Regions from separate parts of the Arthrobacter sp. UYP4 genome, predicted to be linked through region 4. Evidence: riboswitches for the same ligand, from Rfam matches in the RefSeq annotation. Region 4 holds a riboswitch; each other region holds the start of a gene.

Region 1 (3,835 bases), 1.6 Mb from region 4:
GTCCTTCGGGCTGATCGTCCAGGCGATCCGGCGTGCCACGCGGCTCGCGACGGCGATGGAGGCGCGCGGTTTCGGCGATGCGACGCGCACCTGGGCGCGGACCAGCACGTTCTCGTCCCTCGACCTCGGCGTCGCCGCCGTCGGGCTCGTGGTCGCGGCGGGCGCGGTAGCGGCGGCGGTCCTGGCCGGGACCTGGAACTTCCTCCTCTCCTGACCGGGAGGCGCCGGACATGCCACAGGGGCTCCGCGGATGCGGAGCCCCTGTGGCATGCGAGCGGATCCCGGCCCCGGCAGGACCGCTAGAGGACGTCCGAGAGGAACGACCTCAGGCGGGGCGTCTGCGCGTCGTCGAAGATCGCGGACGGTGGTCCCGACTCCACGACGACGCCGCCGTCCATGAACGTCACGGTGTCCGAGACGTTGCGTGAGAAGCCCATCTCGTGCGTGACGACGACCATGGTCATGCCCGCCGAGGCGAGGTCCGCCATGAGGGCGAGGACGCCCTTCACGAGCTCCGGGTCCAGCGCGGACGTGGCCTCGTCGAAGAACATCACCTCGGGGTCCATGGCCAGCGCCCGCGCGATCGCCACGCGCTGCTGCTGCCCGCCGGAGAGGTTGCCCGGCCGGACGTCGGCCTTGTGCTTGAGGCCCACCAGGTCGAGCTGGGCGAGGGCCTTCTCCCGTGCCTCGCCGGCGGACATCTTCCGGAGCTTGCGCAGCGCCAGGGACACGTTGTCCAGCACGGTCTTGTGCGGGAAGAGGTTGAACTGCTGGAACACCATGCCGATGCGGCGGCGCAGCTCGTCCGGGTTGTCCTTGAGGACGGAGCGGCCGTCGAGCAGGATATCGCCCTGGTCGGGTTCGATCAGCCGGTTGAGGACACGCAGCAGGGTGGACTTCCCGGAGCCGGACGGCCCGATGACCGACGCCGTCGTCCCCCGTTCCACGTGCAGGTCGATCCCGCGCAGCACGTGGTTGGAGCCGAAGGACAGGTGCAGGCCCTTGCCCGTCAGTGTTCCCGATTCGATGGTCTTCATGCCTTCGCTCCTCCGCTCGTCGGAATCACCGCGGCCAGTTCGTCCGGTTCCGGTTTCTGCTTCCTGCCCACGCGGAGCCTGGTGTCGATGAAGTTGACCAGGTGCGTCAGCGGGATGGTCAGGCAGAGGTAGAGCACGCCGGCCGCGATCAGGGGCGAGAGGTTGCCGGTGTTGCTCGCGGCGTCGTTGCCCACCCGGAAGAGCTCGCGTTCACTGGCGACGAGGCCGATGAAGTAGATGAGCGACGACTCCTTGATGAGCGAGATGAACTGGTTGACCAGGGCGGGCAGCACGCGCCGCACGCCCTGGGGCACCACCACGAGCTGCATGGATGCGCCGTAGCTGAAGCCCAGCGCACGCGAGGCCTCCAGCTGACCCTTCTCCACGCTCTGGATGCCGGAGCGGAAGATCTCCCCGATGTAGGCCGAGGCGATCAGCGACAGGGCGAGGATGCCCAGCGGGTAGGGGCTGGTGCTGCCCGTGACCTGCCGGAGGATGGGACCGAGGCCCAGTCCGATGAGCAGGATGATCACGACGGCGGGGAGGCCGCGGAAGATGTCCGTGTAGATGCGTGCGATCCACCGGAGCACCCGGTTGCGGGAGATCCCCATGATCGCGAGGAGCATGCCGACGATCGTCCCGATGATCCCCGAGGCCAGGGCGAGCAGGAGGGTGTTGGGCAGTCCGACGGTCAGGAGGTCCGGCAGGACCGCGGCCATCGCCTCCCAGTCGAAGAACGTCTTGCCGAGCTGTTCGAGGGCATCCATGCAGGGCCGGCTACTTTACGTCCACGGCTTTGCTGCCGGGCTTCCAGTCGGTGGGCATCTCGCGGTCCGGGTACCACTCCTTGGTGAGCTCGGACCAGGTGCCGTCGGCGATCACCGCGTCGAGGCCCGAGTTGAGGGCGTCGATGAGGGGCTGGTTGTCGCTGTTGACCGCGTACGCCGTGAAGTTCTCCGTGTTGATGATGGTCTCGGCGATCGTGGTGTCGTCGCCCTCCTTCACCTGGCCGGTGGCCTGCTGCGACGGGGCGACCCAGGCGTCCACCTGCCCGTTCTTCACGTTGGCGTACACCGTGTTGTAGTCCGGGAAGCGCACGGGCTCGAGGCCGAGGGTATTGGAGACGTAGTCGTCCTGGACGGTGCCCTGGACCACGCCGATGCGGGTGCTCTCCGAGAGGGAGTCGAAGCCGCTCACCGAGGAGCCGTTCTTCGTGACGACGGCCATGTAGCCGAAGTCGTAGCCGTTGGTGAAGCCGACGTTCTCGCGGCGGGCCGCCGTCGTCGAGATCGAGGAGGACCCGACGTCGAACTGCTTGTTCTGGACCTGCGCGAGGAGGGCGGAGAAGTCGGTGGAGGCGAACTCGACCTCGAGGTCGAGCTTCTCGCCGATGGCGCGCAGCAGTTCGTTGTCGTAGCCGGTGAAGACACCGTCCTCGAGGAAGATGTTCGGCGGGGCGTCCGAGAGCGTGCCGACGCGCAGGGTGCCGTCGGTGATGAGGCCGAGCCCGGACGTGTCGATCTCGTCGATCGGCGTGGTGTCCTCGGTGGTGTACTGGTCGAGCGACTGCTGGTCGCTGCCGGCCAGGGCGTCGGCGGATTCGGTGGGCGTGCTTCCGCTGTCACTGCCGCAGGAGACGGTCAGGGCGAGGAGCGGCACGGTGAGTGCAGCGAGGACCTTGCGGGAGATGTTCATGGTGTCCTTCATTTCGATGCCGGCCCGGGTGCGGGCGCTGGGTGTTCGGGGATGCCGGATGGCGGCAGGGGGAGGCTGCTGGCTGCTGGGTGACACGCTCGCTGTTCTGGGCTGTGCGCGCTGTGGCGGTGGTGTCCTCCGTCTACCTCGGGACAGGCCGCACGACGCCGTACTTGCCAACCGGGGGACTTGGCCCGGCGGCCGAATCTTCACCTGGAGCACCCCACTACGGGAGAGGGTTGCTGTCCAGCCGGCCAGGGCCGATGGCTGGAACTCTTGATTTCAGGAAAACGGTAGGGCAGCACGAAGCGTCGGGTCAAAACGCGGATGCCGGGAAAGTGGTGTTTGACGTAGCAAAGGGCCCCGGAGGGGCCCTTTTGTGGTGGAGATTACACGAAACGATCCACCAGTCCGGTGAGTTCTGCGGTCAGGGCGGCGGAGGTCCGGAGCTCCGTGCCGTCCAGCGAGAGGACCGGCGCGAGGAGCCGGATGCTCGAGATCAGCCACACGGCGTCGGCGTCGAGGAGGTGGTGCGGTTCCAGCGGTCCGTAGCCGAGCTCCCACCCCTGTTCCCGGGCTGCGGCGAACAGTGCGCTCTGGGAGGTGCCCGCCAGGATGCCGCTCTCGAGCTGCGGCGTGAGGAGCGTCTTCCGACCGTCGCGGTCGTACGCGAGGAGCACGGTGGAGGTGGGGCCCTCGAGGACCTTCCCGTCCGAGGAGATGAAGATGACGTCGTCGGCGCCGTGCGCCTTCGCATGGCGGATGGCGGCCATGTTGACGGCGTAGGAGAGCGTCTTCGCCCCCATCAGCAGCCAGGGAGCACGCTGCGCCACCGTGCTGTCGTAGCCGCGCTCGAGGAACAGCACCTTCAGGCCTGCCTCCCGCTGCGCCAGGGTCGACGCCGGAACGGGTGCCACCGAGACCCAGGCCGTGGCCCGGCCGGCACCCTCGACGCCGCGGGTGGCGACGAGCTTCACGACGGCATGGTCCTCACCCGGTTCCGCTGCCGAGAACTCCCGCAGGCCGGTGCGGATGGCACGGCTCCAGGCCTCGGCGTCGGGCACCGACAGGTCGAGGGCCGCGGCCGACGACGCGAGTCTCGC
Region 2 (3,835 bases), on a different contig from region 4:
TGACATGGGAACTCCTTCTGGTCGTCGGATGTCTTGGTTCCGACGCTAGTCCCCGGTCGTGGGGGCTGGCCACCCATTCGAAGGTGTTCAGCCCCCAGCGCACGCCTATTCCCCGCTGCCGCCCGACATGCCGGGCAGATGCCGGGCCAGCTTCTACTCAGTCGAAGAACGAACCCGGAAGGCCAGTACGCGATGCGTCAGGGACGGACGGGCTGAAGGCGGAAGCTCGCGCCGCGGTGCTCCTCAGGCAACCGGTCGCCCTTGCCGAACAGCTTCTGGCGCAGCGTCCCCTCGGCATATTCCGTCGGATACGCTCCGCGCTTCTGCAGCTCCGGGACCACATACGTGATGACGTCCTCGAAGGATCCGGGTGTGATCGCGTATGCGAGGTTGAATCCGTCCACGTCGGTCTCCTCCACCCACGCCTGGAGCTCGTCCGCGACCTGCTTGCCCGACCCCACGATCCTCGGACCCAGTCCACCGATTCCCGCCCACTCGGCGATGTCCCGCACGGTCCACGGCGCGCCGTCGTCGTTCACCTTCTGGAAGGTGGCCACAGCGGAGTGGATGGCGTTCGACTTCACGGCGCCGAGCGGTTCGTCGGGGCCGTAGACGGACAGGTCCACACCGAACCAGCCGGAGACGAGCACGAGCGCTCCCTCGTAGCTGACGTACTTCTGGTATTCGGCGTGCTTCGCCTGGGCCTTCTCCTCCGTCTCGTCCGTGATCACGGTGAGCAGCGTGTAGATCCGCACCGAGTAGCGGTCGCGACCCTCGGCCTCGACGGCGTCGCGGATCTTCTTCACCACGTCCTTCAGGATCTCCTTGGTCGGTGCACCCACGAAGACCGCCTCGGCGTTGCCTGCCGCGAAGGCGATCCCTCGCGAGGACGCTCCGGCTTGGAAGATGACGGGGGTGCGCTGCGGCGAGGGCTCGCTGAGGTGGATGCCCGGGACGGTGAAGTAGGTGCCGTCGTGGTTGATGTCGTGCACCTTGGCCGGGTCCGTGAACACACCGGTTTCGCGGTCACGCACGACGGCGTCGTCCTCCCAGGATCCCTCGAGCAGCTTGTAGAGGACCTCGAGGTATTCATCCGCGTGGTTGTAGCGCTCGTCGTGCTCGAGCTGGTCCTCGTTGCCCATGTTGCGCGCGGCGGAGGGCAGATAACCGGTCACCACGTTCCAGCCGACCCTGCCGTTGGTGAGGTGGTCCAGCGTGGAGAGCCTGCGCGCGAACGGATACGGGTGCTCGTAGGCGGTGCCGGCGGTGACGCCGAACCCGAGGTGTTCGGTGACGAGTGCCATGGCGGACACGAGCAGGAACGGATCGTTGACCGGGGTCTGCGTACCCTGCCGCAGGGTCGCTTCGTTGGATCCGCCGTAGACGTCGTAGGTGCCGAGGACGTCGGCGATGAAGATGCCGTCGAACAGGCCCTTCTCCAGCGTCTTCGCCAGATCGGCCCAGTAGCGCAGGTCCTTGTAGCGCCACGACTGGTCCTCCGGATGGCGCCAGAGACCGGGTGACTGGTGGCCCACGCAGTTCATGTCGAAGGCGTTGAAGCGGATACGGCGCGGTGATGCGGGCATGGGAGGTCCTCACGTCGGGGCACTGCCGTGGGGAAGCGCCATACTTGCCCGGCTGGTGCAGCCCGGGCCGAATCCTCACCTGGGGCACCCCACTACAGCGAGAGGGTTGCCGTCCAACAAACCAGGGTTTTGCGTTGGAACTCTTGATTCTGCTGACGAGCGTAGAGGCCCGCCTGCATCACCGTCCAGACGCACCTGTCACAGAGCGTCACGATCAGCATGCCTTTCCTGGCGCACGGTGGAACCCGGCGTCGGAACCGTGCGCCGTCGTTTCGTCAGGGTGGGCCTCGCACAGCTGTCCCCGGTCCCGGATCGCGGTCCCTGGCTCGACGCTCGAAACCCGCGATTCCACGCAGCGCGATGTCAGCGCAGGTAGGACGCCCCGTTGGCATCCACGACGGTGCCGCTGACCCACAGCGGCGCATCGGTGGCGAGCCAGGCCACGGCCTGCGCCACCTCCTCCGGGGTCGCCACGCGATCGAACGGACTCTGGGCACGCACGGCATCTCCCCCGGGGCCGTCGAGCACGGTCCGTCCCATGTCCGTCTCGACGAAGCCGGGCGCCACCGCTGCAGCGAGGATGCCGTGCGGTGCGAGCGCGACGGCGAGGGACTGCGTCATCGAGTGCAGGGCCGCCTTGCTCGCACCGTAGGCCGGCGTGGCGGGCTCACCACGGTAGGCGCCTCGAGATCCGACACTGATGAGCCGTCCGCCGTTCGGCCCCGACGGCCGGTCGAGCAGCCGGCGCGCCACCAGCCAGGCCAGGTTCGCCGGCCCCACCAGATTGACGTCGAGCGTCCGGCGCCATGCTCGCTGCCAGTCCTCGAAGGACACCGTGTCGACAGGATGCGCCTCGAAGATGCCCGCATTGTTCACGAGCACATCGATCCCGCCGAGGTCCCGGGTGGCAGCATCGACGAGCTGCCTGCACGCCTCGGGATCGGCGACGTCCCCGATCCCGACGGCGTGTCCCGTACCCGGCAACGCCTCCCGGACGGCCTCGGCGGCCTGCAGATCGCGACCGGCGTGCACGCAGATGCGATGTCCCCGGCCGGCGAGCTCGTGGGCGATCGCCGCACCGATACCGCGACTTGCTCCCGTCACCAGAATGCTCAGTGTCATGAACGAGACGCTACCTGCTACCCAGAGGCCCGGAACGAGAACCATACCGTGGACGCGCAGCCGACTTCGGGGGTGCACCTTGCTACGCTGACACACCATTGCCCCTGTTCCTCCGGTAAGGACCACGATGGACCCATTCAGCGCCCACCTCGACAAGGGGATCCTGTGGCTGCGGTGGAGGCGCGGTGTCGAGATCACCCATCCTCACGCTGTTGCCGCCGCTCGCGCCCTGGCCGAGTTCCACGGCCCGGCAACACTGCCGCTGCTGGTGCACATGCACGGCATCACCGGCATCACCCCCGAGGCACGCGTCGGCATGGCCGCCTACCGCGGCTTCTCGCGAGTGGCACTCGTGGGTGAGGACGCCGTCGACGAGGTGATGTCCGGCTTCTCCCACCGCTCCCCCACCGACACGCGCTTCTTCACCTCCGAGGCGGACGCCGTCGCCTGGCTGCTCAACGGAAGCTCCGTCCGGCAGGGTCTCACGCCGGCCCCACGCGACTAGGACACGACGGGCGCGCAGCGCCACGGCACGACGGGCGCGCAGCGCCACGGCACGACGGCGTCCGGATCCGTCGCAGGACATCCTTCCCACATCGCGGAACGGCAGCCATGGACAGCGGTGTCGCGCGCGTGCTGCGCCGGGCGGCACAACGCACCCCTGGGCGTTGACCGCCCTGCAGGCCGGGTGCCACAGTGACAAACATGAGTACCGGAAACAACGAGATCCAGGTCAGCAACAACGAGGACGAGAGCCGCTACACGGCGAGCCTCGACGGGGAACCGGCGGGCGTCGCCGTCTACGAACGCTCCGGCGACACCATCGTCTTCACGCACACCGTCGTGGACGAGGACGTCGAGGGCCACGGAGTGGGCAGCACCCTGGTCCGGTACGCGCTCGACGACGCCCGCACCCAGCACCTCACGGTGGTGCCGAGGTGCGAGTTCGTCGCGGCCTTCATCGCCGACCATCCCGAGTACCAGGACCTCGTCGGCTGACCCCCCGGAGCTTCTGTCCGTCCCGGCGTGCGCAGGCGGGTTCTCCCGGACTAGGCCGCACCTCGGACCTCATGGCCCAGCGCCACATCGATCAGCACCTCGGCCGCCTGCCGCGCCTGGACCGCCGC
Region 3 (3,835 bases), on a different contig from region 4:
CCGATCGTCCTCGTGTTCCTCGCGGTCCCACGCGAGGCCCTGCCCGACGTCGACGTCCGGGCCGCCGTGCCGGACCCGGGCTTCAGCGGCCTGGCGACGGGCGCCGTCCTGGCCCTGATGGCCTTCGTGGGCTTCGAGAGCGCCACCGTCCTGGGCGCCGAGACGCGCAGGCCGCTGCGGAACATTCCCCGAGTGCTGCTCTGGAGTGCCGCCGGCGGGGGTGTGCTGTACGTCGTGGCAGCCCTGGCCCAACGGGTCCTGCTGCAATCCGTGCCCCCGCTGGACGACGACGGGTCGCAGGTCTTCGGTCCCGCGATGCGGGCTGCGGGCCTCCCGTGGCTGGTCCCCCTGCTCGACGCCGGCGCCGCGCTGTCCTTCTTCGCGTGCACGCTCGCGTGCGCCACCGCACTGGCCCGGGTGCTGCTGACCATGGGCCGGGAGGATGTCCTACCCGCCTGGCTCGGGCACGCCCACCTCCGGTTCCGGACGCCCGTCCATGCCGTCCTGGCTGCCATGCCCGTGGTTACGGTCGTTCCGGCGACGCTGATCCTGCTCGGCCTCGGAACGGGCGAGGCGATGAACAAGCTCCTCGGCACCGCAGCCACCGCCTACGTCACCGCCTATCTGCTGGCGTGCTGTGCAGTGCCGGTCTTCCTGCGGCGCATCGGCGAGCTGACCCTCCGGCCGGCGCTCGCGGCCGGGATCACTTCGGTGGCACTCGCGGGTGCCCTCGTCGCCTATCGGATCACCCTCGCGGGTGCGGGCCGGAGTGCGAGCGGCTGGATCTTCTGCATCCTGCTGGCCACCGCGCTGCTCTGGTTCCTGTGGCACCGCCGTCACCGGTCGGCCGACCCCGTCCTCGGGCTCTACGACGTGCCCACGCAGGACGCCGTGCTCGGAGGTGGTCGGAACACTGCCGCGGGCGATGCCCCATGACCACGGACCGGCCCGACGACGTCGGCCTGCGGGCCCGCCAGCCCAAAGCGGTGCGGAGCGCCCTCGCTGTGCTCGAGGAGGTTGCGCGGTGCGGACCCGGGGTCACCGGGCTGGAGGTGAGCCGCAACCTCGGGCTGCCGAAGGCGACCACCTACCGGCTCCTGAACCTGCTGGTCGAGGACGAGTACCTGGTGCGGCTGCCGGACCTCAGCGGCTTCGCGCTCGGCCGCAAGGTGGAACTCCTGGTGCAGCTGTCGGGCGTCGGGGGAAGCCGTCCCGGAGCACCGCGTGACCGAATATGACGGGCACCACTGGCGCCCCCGCCCTCCGGTGCGCTTAGCTGTAGCCATAACCATCCCGAGCGGCCGAGAGACCTGGATCGACGACGCCGCAGCAACCCTCCCCGTGTAGCAACGGGGAACGGTGCTACTGCCAGGACCGATGGAGAAGCTACACGCTTTCGTTGGTCTGCCCTTCCGTGCTCCGGCACGCCCGGGGCGACTGCTGGCTGACCTGTATCACCCTCCATCGGGCGATGATTCAGGAGCCACGCGTGAGAACAGCAAGCCCCAGCACTCCCCGTCCACCCCGCACCCTCGCCCTGCTCGCCGTCGCGGCGGGCCTGGTGCTCACCACGAGCGGCTGCGGAGGATCAGCAGCCGCGAGCGAGGACGACACCTTCGTCTTCGCCACCGGCAAGGACATCTCCTGCCTCGACCCCCACGTCAACGGGGACATGCCGCAGGCGTCCATCGCGGCGAACTACCTCGACTCCCTCGTGTCCCAGGACAGCGAAGGGGCCATCCACCCGTGGCTCGCCACGGACTGGTCCGTGTCCGACGACGGCCTCACCTACACCTTCACGGTGCGCGACGACGTCTGGTTCACCGACGGGACCAAGCTCACCGCGGAGGCGGTCAAGGCCAACCTCGACCACATGATCGACCCCGACACGCAGTCCGGCACGGCCGGCGGCTACCTCAAGCCCTACGTGGGCACCGAGGTCGTGGACGAGACCACCGCCGTCGTCACCCTCAACCGCCCCTACGCCGCGTTCCTCGAGGTGCTCGCCCAGCCGTTCCTCGGCATCGAATCGCCCGAGGCGCTCAAACGGCCGCAGGCCGAGAACTGCAACGCACCCGTGGGTACCGGGCCATACAAGATCGTCGACTACGTGCCGCAGTCCAAGGTCAGCCTGGTGCGCAACGAGGACTACAACTCCGCTCCGCCGTATGCGCAGCACGAGGGGCCGGCGCACATCGAGAAGATCGAGTGGCGCATCGTCCCCGAGGACTCCACCCGCTACGGCCTCCTGCGGGCGGGCCAGGTGGACGCCCTCGACCTCATGCCGTCGGTGCACTTCGGCGAGGCCGAGGCGGACCCGAACGTCGAACTGATCCTGCAGGACCGGCCCGGCAACCCGACCAACCTGATCCTCAACACCACCCGGGCACCGTTCGACGACGTGGACATCCGCAAGGCCTTCCTGCACAGCGCCTACGTCGATGCGGGCATCAACAGCGTGTACTTCGGCACCGTGACCCGGGCCGGCGGCCCGCTGAGCTCCACCACGGGCTTCTACTCCCCCGACTTCGAGCACGTCTACGACCCGGACCCCGACGAGGCGGCCCGCCTGCTCGATGAGGCGGGCTGGACCGAGCGCGACGACGAGGGCTACCGCGTGAAGGACGGCGAGCGCCTGACCGTGCACTTCCCCTACACGCCCGGCGCGTGGCCCACCGCGCACCAGGCGCTCGTCACGCAGATCCAGGCGACGGCGAAGAAGGCCGGCTTCGAGGTGCTGATCGAGAACGGCGACGGCGCGACCGTCAGCGAGCTCGGCAACAACTTCGCGTACGACCTCCGCGCCGACTACTGGAACACCAACACCGCGGACGTGCTGCGGATCGTCTTCTCCTCGGAGTACACCGAATCGGCGGGCTTCGTGCCGAACGGTTCGGGCTTCCGCAACCCCGAGCTCGACGGCATCCTCAACGACGCCCTGGCCACGGACGATCCCGCCGAGCGTGAGCGCCTCTACTACGAGGCGCAGCAGATCGTGAGCGACAACGCCCTCCAGCTGCCGCTCTACAACCAGGCCAGCCAGGTGGCGCTGCGGAGCGACCGCTACGGCAATCTCACCCTCGAACCGAGCCTGTCCCTCCCCTACCTCTACGACGTCACGGCGGTGGATTCAGAATGAGCACCTCTTCCCTCGATTCCCTCAGCGCAGCACCCCGCACGACGGCGACGGCCGGTACCGCCGGCAAGGTCATCGCGAAGCGTGCGGCCGGCAGCCTCTTCGTCCTCTGGGCGGCCGTGACCCTCACGTTCTTCGTCCTCCGCCTCACGCCCGGTGACCCGATCACCGCGATCCTCGGCGGGGCGGGATCCTCGCCGTCACCAGAAACGGTCGCCGCCGTGCGGGCAGAGTACGGGCTCGACCAGCCCGTCCTCGTCCAGTACCTCTCCTACCTCGGCAACCTCCTCACCGGCGATTTCGGGGTGTCCTACATCTTCAAGGTCCCCGTCCTGGAGATCATCGGCCCACAGATCCTGCCCACCCTGCAGCTGGCCGGGCTCGCCCTCGTGTTCGCCTGGGTGATCGCCCTGGCGTTCACCCTCCTGACGGTGGGCCGCGGGCGTGTGCTCGACGGCGCCGGGCGTGCTGTCGAGGTGTTCTTCGCCTCCCTCCCTCAGTTCTGGGTGGGCATCATGCTGGCCGTGGTCTTCGCGGTGACCCTCGGCTGGTTCCCGGTCGCGGGCAACGACGGCTTCCGGTCGCTCGTCCTGCCGGCGCTCTCGCTGGCGGTCCCGCTCGCCGGGTTCATCGCCCAGGTCACGCGGTCCTCCTTCGAGGACGCCCTCGCCCAGCCCTTCGTCCTGAGCGCCCGTGCCC
Region 4 (3,835 bases):
TCGGGGACCTCCTCGGGGACCGCGAGGCCCCGCGAGGCACTGACGCCGTCGCCGCCTCCGCGGGAAACGGCAGAGGACCGCGGCCTGCCGGCCGCGGTCCTCTGCACTGCCCGTGCTGTGCTGCTACCAGCCGCGCTCGGCGAGGCGGTGCGGCTGCGGGATCTCGTCGACGTTGATGCCGACCATGGCCTCGCCCAGACCGCGCGAGACCTTGGCGATCATGTCCGGATCGTCGTGGAACGTGGTCGCCTGGACAATCGCGTTGGCGCGTTCGGCCGGGTTGCCCGACTTGAAGATGCCGGAGCCGACGAAGACGCCGTCCGCGCCGAGCTGCATCATCATGGCCGCGTCCGCCGGGGTCGCGATGCCGCCGGCGGTGAAGAGGACCACGGGGAGTCGACCGGCGGAGGCGACCTCCTTCACCAGCTCGTAGGGCGCCTGGAGTTCCTTCGCGGCGACGTACAGCTCGTCCTCGGCCATGGAGGAGAGGCGGTTGAGCTCCGCGCGGATGGTGCGCATGTGCATCGTGGCGTTCGAGACGTCGCCGGTGCCGGCCTCGCCCTTCGAGCGGATCATCGCAGCGCCCTCGGTGATGCGCCGCAGTGCCTCACCGAGGTTGGTCGCACCGCAGACGAAGGGGACGGTGAACTTCCACTTGTCGATGTGGTTCGCGTAGTCGGCGGGCGTGAGGACCTCGGACTCGTCGATGTAGTCGACCCCGAGGGACTGCAGGACCTGCGCCTCCACGAAGTGGCCGATCCGGGCCTTGGCCATGACCGGGATGGAGACAGCCTCGATGATGCTGTCGATCATGTCGGGATCGCTCATGCGGGACACGCCGCCCTGGGCGCGGATGTCCGCGGGAACCCGTTCGAGCGCCATGACCGCTACCGCACCGGCGTCTTCGGCGATGCGGGCCTGCTCTGCTGTGACGACATCCATGATGACGCCGCCCTTGAGCATTTCGGCCATCCCGCGCTTGACCCGGTTGCCGCCGGTCTGTGCTGTGGTTGCCGAATTGTCTTCAACGGTGGACACGACTTGCCCCTAAAGGTAGATAAAAGCTGACCCTTCATGATACGCCGCCGCAGGACGCCCTTCCGGTCGCGGCCGCCGCCCCGGTCCCGGCCGTTCCCGCGGGCTCCGGACCCCGGCGCGGGACCGCGCACGTCAGCGATCCGACAGCGATCCGGCAGCGATCCGGCAGCGTCACACGGCGTCACGCGGCGGAATGCCGCGTCTTCCTGCTGGAAAGCGGACGATATGCCGCCTACGCTCGGAGCCACAGATCAAGAGTTCCGACGCGAAGCCCTGGCTCGTCGGACGGCAACCCCCTCCGTGGCGGGGTGCCCCAGGTGAAGATCCGGCCCCGTGCATCAGCGCGGGGCAAGCACGGCGCGGACCTCCAGCGGTTCCGCGTCCCGTCGATGGGACATCCATGTCGTACATCTGCCTGCTGCTCTCGGGAGCAGCCCTTCTGATCAACGGACTCGGCCTCCTCGGCCGGGTCCCGCCACTGGACGCGGGATTCCTCAATCTCGCGGTCGGTGTGCTCCAGCTCGTCCTCGCCACGGTCGTCGCAGCGACCGGGGCGCCGGATCCAGCCGCGTTCAGCACGGCGAGCGGGATCTTCCTCTTCGGGCTCACCTACCTGTACGTGGGTCTCGGCTCCGTCGCGGGTCTGGGCTCCGCCGGCGTCGGCTGGTTCTGCGGGCTCGTCGCCGTGCTCGCCGTCGTCTTCGCGGCCACGTCGCTGGACACCGACCCGCTCGGCTCGGTGCTCTGGCTCGCGTGGGCGGTGCTGTGGGGTCTGTTCTTCCTGATCCTCGCCCTCGACGCCGTCCGCCTTACCCGGGTCACCGGCTGGAGCGCGATCCTGGTCGGCACCGTCAGCACCGTGATCCCCGCCGTCCTCGGCCTCAACGGGGCCTGGCCGGCCGGCGGAGCCTCCGCCGTCGCCGCCGCGGCCGTCATCGGCGCACTGTTCGTCGGCGCCGGCGTCGCCGGTTCCCGTGAGGCGAGGGCGGCCGTCCCCCGGGTCGCCGTCCACGCCTGATCTCCTCGCCCCCGCCCCCGTCCTGCCACCTCTCCTCCCAGCCCCACTCCAAGCCCCACTCCCAGCCCCACTCCCAGCCCCACTCCCAGCCCGATCGGAAGGCCCACCATGACCACCCTGACGCACACCCATCCCACCGCGGACGCCGACTACGAACTCCTCGCGGCCCGCTTCCGACCCCTCTTCGCACGCATCGCGGACGGCGCATCGCGCCGCGAACAGGAGCACGAGCTCCCCCGGCAGGAGATCCGCGCCCTGATCGACGCCGGATTCGGGGCACTGCGGGTACCGGTCGCCGCCGGCGGGTTCGGCGCCTCGCTCCCGCAGCTGTTCCGCCTCCTCACCGAACTGGCCGCCGCCGATTCGAACATCCCCCAGGCGCTGCGCGCCCACTTCGCGTTCGTGGAGGACCGCCTCGTGTCCGCCGGTCCCCAGCGCGACGTATGGCTCCAGCGCTTCGTGGACGGCGAGATCGTGGGCAACTCCTGGACGGAGGTCGGCACCGTCACCATCGGTGACGTGATCACCAAGGTGAGCCCGGACCCGGGCAGCACCCACGGCGACTTCCGCATCAGCGGCACGAAGTACTACTCGACCGGCAGCATCTTCGCGGACTGGATCGACACGTTCGCCCAGCGGACGGACAACGGTGTCAAGGTCATCGCGGTGGTCAGCACGCACCAGGAGGGCGTCACGCACGGGGACGACTGGGACGGCTTCGGCCAGCAGACCACCGGCTCGGGTACGTCCACCTTCGACCGCGCCCGCGTCGAGGCCGGGAACGTCATCGACTTCGACACCCGGTTCAAGTACCAGACGGCCTTCTACCAGGCGGTGCTGCTGGCCGTCCTCGCGGGCAGCATCACCGCGGCCGAGCGGGACGTGGCGCGAGAGGTACGGAACCGCACGAGGATCTTCAGCCACGGGAATGCGCCGTCGTTCGCTGCCGATCCACAGATCCTCCAGGTCATCGGCGAGGTCTCCGCCGCCGCCTACGCCGCGGATGCCACCGTGGAGCGGGCCGCCCGGGCCCTGCAGCACGCCTACGAGGGCGCGTTCCTGGCCGACGAGGTCGAGGACGAGCGCCGGAACGACGTCGCCGAACTCGAGACGGCCAAGGCGCAGGTGGTCCTGTCGGCGCTCGCCACCCGCGCCACGTCCGACGTCTTCAATGCGCTGGCCGCGTCCGGCGTCAGCACGTCGAAGAACTTCGACCGGCACTGGCGGAACGCCCGCACCGCGGCCAACCACAACCCATGGGTGTTCAAGGCGAGGATCGTCGGCGACCACTCCGTCAACGGGACCGTGCCTCCCCGCGTGTGGTCCATCGGTGCGGCGCCGGGCGCAGGCAAGCCCTGAGCGACCTGGAGGACGGGACCGCCCGCGGTCCCGTCCTGCCCGGCCTCAGCCGCGCCGCGCACCGGCCGCCTGCCGCGCCGGGCAGACCTCGCGCCGCTCCAGTTCGTCCAGCACGGCATCGAGTGCCCCAGCGGGCCACCGCGACGACGGCGTCCTCACCGCCCGCTGCAGCGGCGCAGAGGGAGCCGTCCTGCGCTGCAGCAGGAGGAGGTCCGTCTCGGAGACGATGTGCAGATCGGTCGGGAGGAACCGTGTCCCGGGTGTCATGGCGTGTCCTGTTCTGGTGGATGGGTCATCCTCCCTTAGACGCACGACCGGGGGCCGAATCATCGGTTCCGGCGCAAGGAACGGCGAAGGATGCGGGCCCGCCTCCACCGCCTGCCGTCGAAGCTCAGCCTTTGGGCAGGATTGGCCCAGCGG

Evidence for each region. A riboswitch is a leader RNA that binds a small molecule or an ion and turns the genes downstream of it on or off. The one in region 4 is predicted to bind S-adenosylmethionine.
Region 1: linked by a shared signal. The riboswitch ahead of AC0Z9V_RS08405 (ABC transporter substrate-binding protein) and the one ahead of AC0Z9V_RS01095 (AmiS/UreI family transporter) in region 4 are both predicted to bind S-adenosylmethionine.
Region 2: linked by a shared signal. The riboswitch ahead of AC0Z9V_RS11570 (LLM class flavin-dependent oxidoreductase) and the one ahead of AC0Z9V_RS01095 (AmiS/UreI family transporter) in region 4 are both predicted to bind S-adenosylmethionine.
Region 3: linked by a shared signal. The riboswitch ahead of AC0Z9V_RS11515 (ABC transporter substrate-binding protein) and the one ahead of AC0Z9V_RS01095 (AmiS/UreI family transporter) in region 4 are both predicted to bind S-adenosylmethionine.

The regions. Positions count from the first base shown of each region.
Region 1 covers NZ_JBXAVU010000001.1:1,792,346-1,796,180, reverse strand. Annotated here, with positions in the region: gene AC0Z9V_RS08420 (energy-coupling factor transporter transmembrane component T family protein) at 1-214, shown strand, start outside; gene AC0Z9V_RS08415 (amino acid ABC transporter ATP-binding protein) at 300-1,037, opposite strand; gene AC0Z9V_RS08410 (amino acid ABC transporter permease) at 1,034-1,804, opposite strand; gene AC0Z9V_RS08405 (ABC transporter substrate-binding protein) at 1,815-2,732, opposite strand; SAM riboswitch class IV at 2,897-3,014, opposite strand; gene AC0Z9V_RS08400 (aminodeoxychorismate lyase) at 3,122-3,835, opposite strand, start outside.
Region 2 covers NZ_JBXAVU010000002.1:633,562-637,396, forward strand. Annotated here, with positions in the region: gene AC0Z9V_RS11565 (SDR family oxidoreductase) at 1-6, opposite strand, end outside; gene AC0Z9V_RS11570 (LLM class flavin-dependent oxidoreductase) at 198-1,586, opposite strand; SAM riboswitch class IV at 1,622-1,735, opposite strand; gene AC0Z9V_RS11575 (SDR family NAD(P)-dependent oxidoreductase) at 1,950-2,708, opposite strand; gene AC0Z9V_RS11580 (SpoIIAA family protein) at 2,836-3,213, shown strand; gene AC0Z9V_RS11585 (GNAT family N-acetyltransferase) at 3,414-3,707, shown strand; gene AC0Z9V_RS11590 (TetR/AcrR family transcriptional regulator) at 3,758-3,835, opposite strand, start outside.
Region 3 covers NZ_JBXAVU010000002.1:618,496-622,330, forward strand. Annotated here, with positions in the region: gene AC0Z9V_RS11505 (APC family permease) at 1-936, shown strand, start outside; gene AC0Z9V_RS11510 (helix-turn-helix domain-containing protein) at 933-1,238, shown strand; SAM riboswitch class I at 1,286-1,384, shown strand; gene AC0Z9V_RS11515 (ABC transporter substrate-binding protein) at 1,490-3,139, shown strand; gene AC0Z9V_RS11520 (ABC transporter permease) at 3,136-3,835, shown strand, end outside.
Region 4 covers NZ_JBXAVU010000001.1:238,994-242,828, reverse strand. Annotated here, with positions in the region: gene pdxS (pyridoxal 5'-phosphate synthase lyase subunit PdxS) at 124-1,038, opposite strand; SAM riboswitch class IV at 1,288-1,399, shown strand; gene AC0Z9V_RS01095 (AmiS/UreI family transporter) at 1,439-2,056, shown strand; gene AC0Z9V_RS01090 (acyl-CoA dehydrogenase family protein) at 2,165-3,415, shown strand; gene AC0Z9V_RS01085 (hypothetical protein) at 3,461-3,682, opposite strand.